Linked DNA regions of Sphaerotilus microaerophilus. The protein of the gene in region 1 interacts with the protein of each later gene in a pairwise test. Links are inferred from orthologs where the notes say so. Each region holds a gene or a part of one and is shown in the gene's direction. Other genes may lie near its edges.

Region 1 (3,226 bases):
TGCTGCCGGCGCTGGCGCTGGGGCTGGGTGCGCTGCTGGCGCTGCCCACCGGGCAGGCGCAGATCCTGCTGGCCTTCGCGGCGCTGCCCACGGCGTCGAGCTGCTACGTGCTGGCCGCGCGCATGGGCGGCGACGGGCCCTACGTGGCCGGGCTGGTCACCGCCTCGACCCTGCTGGGCATGCTCAGCGTGCCGGTGGCGCTGGCGGTGTTCAGCGCGCTGCACTAACGGGCGCGGCGGCGTCGCGCTGCGCCAGCGCCCAGGCGATGTGCTCGGCCAGCAGCGCCTGCGCGCCGGGCAGGCGCTGCTGCAGGGCGGTGGCGATGGCCGCATCGCCCGTCTCCCGCCAGGCGTTGCCCAGGGCCACGGCGAGGTTGCGCAGCCAGCGCGCATGGCCGATGCGGCGGATCGGCCCGCCCTCGGTGTGGCGCAGGAAGGCGGCCTCGTCCCAGGCCCAGAGTTCGAGCAGCGTGGCGTGGCCGAGCGGCGCACGCACGTCGAAGTCCGGCAACGCGCTGCGGCGGGCGAACTTGTTCCAGGGGCACACCAGCTGGCAGTCGTCGCAGCCGTAGATGCGGTTGCCCAGCGCGGCGCGCAGATCGAGGGGGATCGGCCCGTCGTGCTCGATGGTCAGGTAGCTGATGCAGCGCCGCGCGTCGAGCCGGTAGGGCGCCACGATCGCGCCGGTGGGGCAGGCGTCGATGCAGCGTGTGCAGGTGCCACAGTGGCCGCCCTGACTCGGTGCGGCCGCATCGTCGGTGGGCGGCAGCGGCAGGTCGATGTAGATCTCGCCGAGGAAGCTCATCGAGCCGCCCGTGCGGTCCAGCAGCAGGGTGTGCTTGCCGCGCCAGCCCAGCGTGCTGCGCGAGGCCAGCTCCACCTCCAGCACCGGGGCGGAGTCGCAGAACACGCGGTGTCCGTGCGGGCCGATCTCCGCCTGCAGTTGCTCGGCCAGGCGCTGCAGCCGCTGGCGCAGCACCTTGTGGTAGTCCCGGCCGCGGGCGTAGACCGACACCACCGCCGCGTGCGGATCGGCACTGCGCGCCAGTTCCTGCGCGCGCCAGTCCGGCGGCGGGCCCGCATCCCTGTGACGCGGCAGGTAGTCCATGCGTGCGGTGATCACCCGCACCGTGCCGGGTAGCAGCTCGGCCGGGCGGGCGCGCTTGAGCCCGTGGGCGGCCATGTAGGCCATGCTGCCGTGGAAGCCCGCCTCCAGCCAGCGCAGCAAGCCCGGCTCGGCATCGGCCAGGTTCACGTCGGCGATACCGATCTGGGAGAATCCCAGTGCTTCGGCCCATGTCCGCAACCGAGCCAGCAGGGCCTCCCCCCCCGCCGCGTCGAGCGGGGTGGTCTGTTCCTGCGAGCGGAGATCTGTCATCCGGTGATTCTAGAAACCCGCCTCCTGCATTGGCCCGACGAAGCGGCCTGCATCGCCTGCGCCCAGGCCCTGGCTGCCTGCCCGGCCGTGCGGCGCGCCTGCATCGAACTGGAAGGCACGCTGGGTGCCGGCAAGACCACCTTCGTGCGCCACCTGCTGCGCGCCCTGGGCGTGACCGGGCGCATCAAGAGCCCCAGCTACGCCATCGTCGAGCCCTACGAGCTGCCGCTGCCGCCCGGGCAGGAGGCGGATCCGGCGCCGCTGCCCCTGCTGCACTTCGACTTCTACCGATTCAGCGATCCGCAGGAGTGGGAGGACGCGGGCTTTCGCGAGCTCTTCGCCGCGCCGGGGCTCAAGCTGGTCGAGTGGCCCCGCCAGGCCGGCGGCCTGCTGCCCGAGCCCGACCTGCACTTGCTGATCGACCCGGCGGCCGACGAGAGCCGCCAGGTCACCCTGGCCGCCCGCAGCGAGCCGGGCCGCGTGCTGCTGCAGGCCGCCGCTGCGGCCCTGCCCGCGGATGACACCAGGACGCCGACATGAGCCGACGCCCCCTTCTCCCGACCTCGGACGTGCCCGCCGAGGCGCCTCGCCGCCGCTGGCTGCGCGAGGCCGGCGGCCTGACGCTGTTGCTGGCCGGTGCGGACCTGGCCCGCGGCGCCACCCTGGTGGCTGTGCGCGTGTGGCCGGCGGCCGACTACACCCGTGTGACGCTGGAGTCCGACGTCGCGCTGCAGGTCCGGCACTTCGCCGTGGCCGACCCGCCGCGGCTGGTGATCGACATCGACGGGCTGGAGCTGAATGCCGCGCTGCGCGAGCTGGTCGCCAAGGTGGGCAGCAACGACCCCAACATCGCCAGCGTGCGACTGGGTCAGGGACAGGGCCAAGGTCAAGGACAGGCCCAGGGGCAGGGCACCGGCACCGGCCAGTCGGCGACACCGCGCGTGCGCATGGTGCTGGACCTGAAGCGGCCGAGCACGCCGCAGGTCTTCGCGCTGGCGCCGATCGCGCCCTACCGGCACCGGCTGGTGTTCGACCTGCGCCCGGCGGTGGCGCCGGACCCGCTGATCGCCCTGGTCAAGGAGCGCGAGGTGGCGATCCAGGCTGCCGGCCCGGCCGCACAGCAGTGGCCCCGCTCCAGCCAGGAGGCCGCGCGCCAGGCGGCGGCGGACCTGAATGACGCGCTGGGCGACTTCATCGGCCAGCTCGACACCAGCGACGGCGAACCCGGCGAGGCCAACCGGCCGCGCCACCGCCGTGAGCTGAGCGGTGGGGGCGGTGGCGAGCATTCGGAGGCATCCCAGCGGCCGGCCACGTCAGCGGAGGCGCCAGCGGCATCGTCGCCGCCCGCCGCTCCGGGTGCGCTGCCATCATCGCCGCCGGTTGCCGCGCCCGCATCGTCGCGGCCGTCGGAGGCGCCTCCGGCGTCTGCGCCGGTGGCTCCGCCCCGCCCGCAACCCGCGGCGCAGGCCGAGGGTGAGCCGACCCGTGGGTCGAGCACGGCGCGCGCCAGTGTCAATCGGCTGCTGATCGTCGCGATCGACCCTGGTCACGGCGGTGAGGACCCCGGCGCCATCGGCCCCACCGGCCTGCGCGAGAAGGACGTGGTGCTGAAGGTCGGCCTGAAGCTGGCGGAGAAGATCAACGCCCGCCCCGGCATGCGCGCGGTGCTGACCCGCGACGCGGACTTCTTCGTGCCCCTGCAGGAGCGCGTGGCCAAGGCGCGGCGGGTGCAGGCGGACCTGTTCATGTCGATCCACGCGGATGCCTTCATCACCCCCGCGGCCCGTGGCGCCTCGGTGTTCGCGCTGTCGCCCTCCGGGGCCAGCAGCGCCGCGGCGCGCTGGATGGC
Region 2 (3,113 bases), 1.6 Mb from region 1 along the record:
CTGGCGTTGACCACCTCGGTGCCGGGCAGTTCGGCCTTCAGGCGCTGGTCGGCCAGGGCCACCCAGCCGCTGCCGCGGCGCAGGCCGTATTCGGCCGAGAGGCTGTCGCCGACCACCAGCAGGCGTCGTTTCGGTGAGGGGGCCGCGGTCGTGGTCGGGGTCGAAGCGGCACAAGCCATGCCGGCGGCGCCGGCCAGCCCGAGCAGGATAAAGTGCCGCCGGTCGACACTGACACCAACACCTACGCAGCCGGCGCGCTGCCAGGGCTGCAAACGCATGGGCAAGAACATCATTGAAGTCAAGGGCGTGACCAAGCAGGTCCGCGATGCCACGGGGGTGCTGACGATTCTGCACGAGATCGAATTCAGCCTCGCCGAGCGCGAGTCGGTGGCGATCGTCGGCGCCTCGGGCTCCGGCAAGAGCACGCTGCTGTCCATCCTGGCGGGGCTGGACCTGCCGACCAGCGGCCAGGTCCGGCTGGCGGGGGTGGACCTGTTCACGCTGGACGAGGACGCCCGCGCTGCGGTGCGGGGCGAGCGCGTGGGCTTCGTGTTCCAGAGCTTCCAGCTGATGGGCCACCTGAGCGCACTGGAGAACGTGATGCTGCCGCTGGAGCTGCGCGGGGACCGCCAGGCCCGCCGCCTGGCCACCGAGATGCTGCAGCGCGTCGGCCTGGGCGAGCGCCTGGGGCATTACCCGCGCCTGCTGTCGGGCGGCGAACAGCAGCGCGTGGCGCTGGCGCGCGCCTTCGTGCTGCGCCCGGCGGTGCTCTTTGCCGACGAGCCCACCGGCAGCCTCGACCATGCCACCGGCGAGGCGGTGATGCAGCTGATGTTCGACCTCAACCGCGAGGTGGGCACCACGCTGGTGCTGGTGACCCACGACCCGGCAATCGCCTCCCGTTGCGACCGCCAGATCCGCATCGAGGCGGGGCGGATCACCGCCGACGTGGCCGTCCGCGCCCCTGGCGGCGATGCCGCTGCGGCCCTGGCCGGCGGTGCCGCCACTGATGCCGCTGCTGATGCCTCCGCCGTTGCCGCCACCGCGGCAGCCGCTTGAATTCCTGATCGGACCCCTGATGCCTGCCAACCTGCTGTTCGGCTTCCATGCCCTGACCGTGCGCCTGAAGATCGCGCCGCAAACCGTGCGCGAGCTGTACTTCGACCCGTCGCGGCGTGACGCCCGCATGCGCCACTTCGTCGAGCGCGCCCGCGCCGCCGGCGCCACGCTGGTGGAGAGCGACGACGCCCGCCTGTGCAAGCTGGCCCACTCGCCGCGCCACCAGGGCGTGGCCGCGCGGGTGGACCCGCTGCCGCAGCGCCACTCGATCGACGAGCTGCTGGAGGAGCTGGAGGCCGTGGGCGGCGTGCCGCTGCTGCTGCTGCTCGACGGCGTGACCGACCCGCACAACCTCGGCGCCTGCCTGCGCGTGGCCGATGGCGCGGGCGTGCAGGCGGTGATCGCGCCGCAGAAGAACGCCGCGGGCATCAACGCCACCGTCGCCAAGGTGGCCAGCGGCGCGGCCGAGACGGTGCCCTATTTCATGGTGCCGAACCTGGCGCGCACGATGGGCGAACTCAAGGAGCGCGACCTGCGCCTGATCGGCGCCAGCGACGACGCCGAGGCGTCGATCTACGACGTGGACCTCACCGGCCCTGTGGCCCTGGTGCTGGGCGCCGAGGGCGACGGCATGCGCCAGCTCACCCGCCAGACCTGCGACCAGCTGGTGCACATCCCGATGAGCGGCGCGGTGGAGAGCCTGAACGTCTCGGTGGCCACCGCGGTGTGCCTGTACGAGGCGCTGCGCCAGCGCCGGGCGGCGGCGCAGGAAGCAGAGGATGCGCAGGAGCAGGAGCCTGTGGAGCCCGAGGAGGCTGACGCAGATCGTGAAAACGACACACCCGGCTGAGTACACTGCGGGCGTTGCCACGCACCGCCGTCACGCCCGATGCCCGTCCTCGCCGTTCCTCACCCCCTGATTCGCCACAAGGTCGGCCTCCTGCGCGAGGAAGGCTCGACCAAGAAGTTCCGCGAGCTGACCGGCGAGATCGCCCGGCTGCTGGTCTACGAGGCCACGGCCGACTTCCCGCTGGAGCCGGCCACGGTCACCGGCTGGTGCGGCGAAATTCCGGTGGAGCGCATCGCCGGTCGCAAGGTCACGCTGGTGCCGATCCTGCGGGCCGGCCTGGGCATGCTCGATGGCGCGCTGGACATGATCCCGAACGCGAAGGTCAGCGTGGTGGGCGTGGCGCGCAACCACGAGACGCTGCAGCCCGAGCCCTATGTGGACCGCTTCGTCGGCCACCTGGACGAGCGCACCGCGCTGATCCTGGACCCGATGCTGGCCACCGGGGGTTCGATGATCGCCACCGTCGACATGCTCAAGGCGCGGGGCTGCCGCGACATCCGCGCGCTGGTGCTGGTGGCAGCGCCCGAAGGCATTGCCGCGCTGGAGAAGGCCCACCCCGACGTGCGCTGCTGGACGGCCGCCATCGACAGCCACCTCAATGCCGACGGCTACATCCTGCCCGGCCTGGGGGACGCGGGCGACCGCATCTTCGGCACCCGCTGAGCCGCGCCGCCGACTGACAAGGATCCACTTGATGAAGACCTCCCTGAGCCCACGTCGCCTTGGCGCCACCTGCACGCTACTGGCCGGCGCCGCCTTGCTGGCCTTGGCCGGCTGCACCCAGGAAACCCAGAACGAGATCCGCCGCGGCATCCAGAACTGGACCGGCACCAACGGCGTGCTGGAGATCTACGCGGGGGACAAGGTGGTCAAGCGCTTCGTCAAGATCGACAAGATCAGCACCGCCTACGGCACCGACGACACCAATCCGCGCCCGTATCGCTACGGCTACGGCATCCTGGACGAGAACCTCAACGGCACGGCCGACGACGGTGAGAAGCGGGTCTACTTTGAGATCAGCGACTACTCGACGCCCTACGTCTTCCACGAAAGCCCGCGCTGAGCCCCAGGCCGGCGCGACATCGATCTCGGCTCAGACCCAGCCGGCCGCGCCAACCAGCGCGCCCAGGCCGATCAGCCACATCGGACTGACCTGGGTGCGCAGCATCACCAGCAGCGTGAGGCCCAGCAGCAGCCAGGCGCT

Evidence for each region.
Region 2: the proteins of tsaE (region 1) and rlmB interact in binary tests that used the Escherichia coli proteins (3 or more experiments, as listed by UniProt). The link is inferred for Sphaerotilus microaerophilus from one-to-one orthologs.

The regions. Positions count from the first base shown.
Region 1 is NZ_AP025730.1:4,871,070-4,874,295, reverse strand. Bases 233-3,148 are described here. They hold tsaE (tRNA (adenosine(37)-N6)-threonylcarbamoyltransferase complex ATPase subunit type 1 TsaE), read left to right. Parts: upstream 233-1,380; coding sequence 1,381-1,917; downstream 1,918-3,148. Other genes in these bases: NGK70_RS20845 (N-acetylmuramoyl-L-alanine amidase), read left to right, coding at 1,914-3,148; queG (tRNA epoxyqueuosine(34) reductase QueG), read right to left, coding at 233-1,377. Outside these bases: NGK70_RS20860 (AEC family transporter), read left to right, coding at 1-227; more of queG, read right to left, coding at 211-232; more of NGK70_RS20845, read left to right, coding at 3,149-3,226. UniProt on the Escherichia coli protein: Required for the formation of a threonylcarbamoyl group on adenosine at position 37 (t(6)A37) in tRNAs that read codons beginning with adenine.
Region 2 is NZ_AP025730.1:3,280,811-3,283,923, reverse strand. What follows is about bases 191-2,993. They hold rlmB (23S rRNA (guanosine(2251)-2'-O)-methyltransferase RlmB), read left to right. Parts: upstream 191-1,078; coding sequence 1,079-1,909; downstream 1,910-2,993. Other genes in these bases: NGK70_RS14165 (hypothetical protein), read left to right, coding at 2,604-2,972; upp (uracil phosphoribosyltransferase), read left to right, coding at 1,949-2,572; NGK70_RS14180 (ABC transporter ATP-binding protein), read left to right, coding at 277-1,059; NGK70_RS14185 (arylesterase), read right to left, coding at 191-278. Also shown: more of NGK70_RS14185, read right to left, coding at 1-190; NGK70_RS14160 (chromate transporter), read right to left, coding at 3,003-3,113. UniProt on the Escherichia coli protein: Specifically methylates the ribose of guanosine 2251 in 23S rRNA.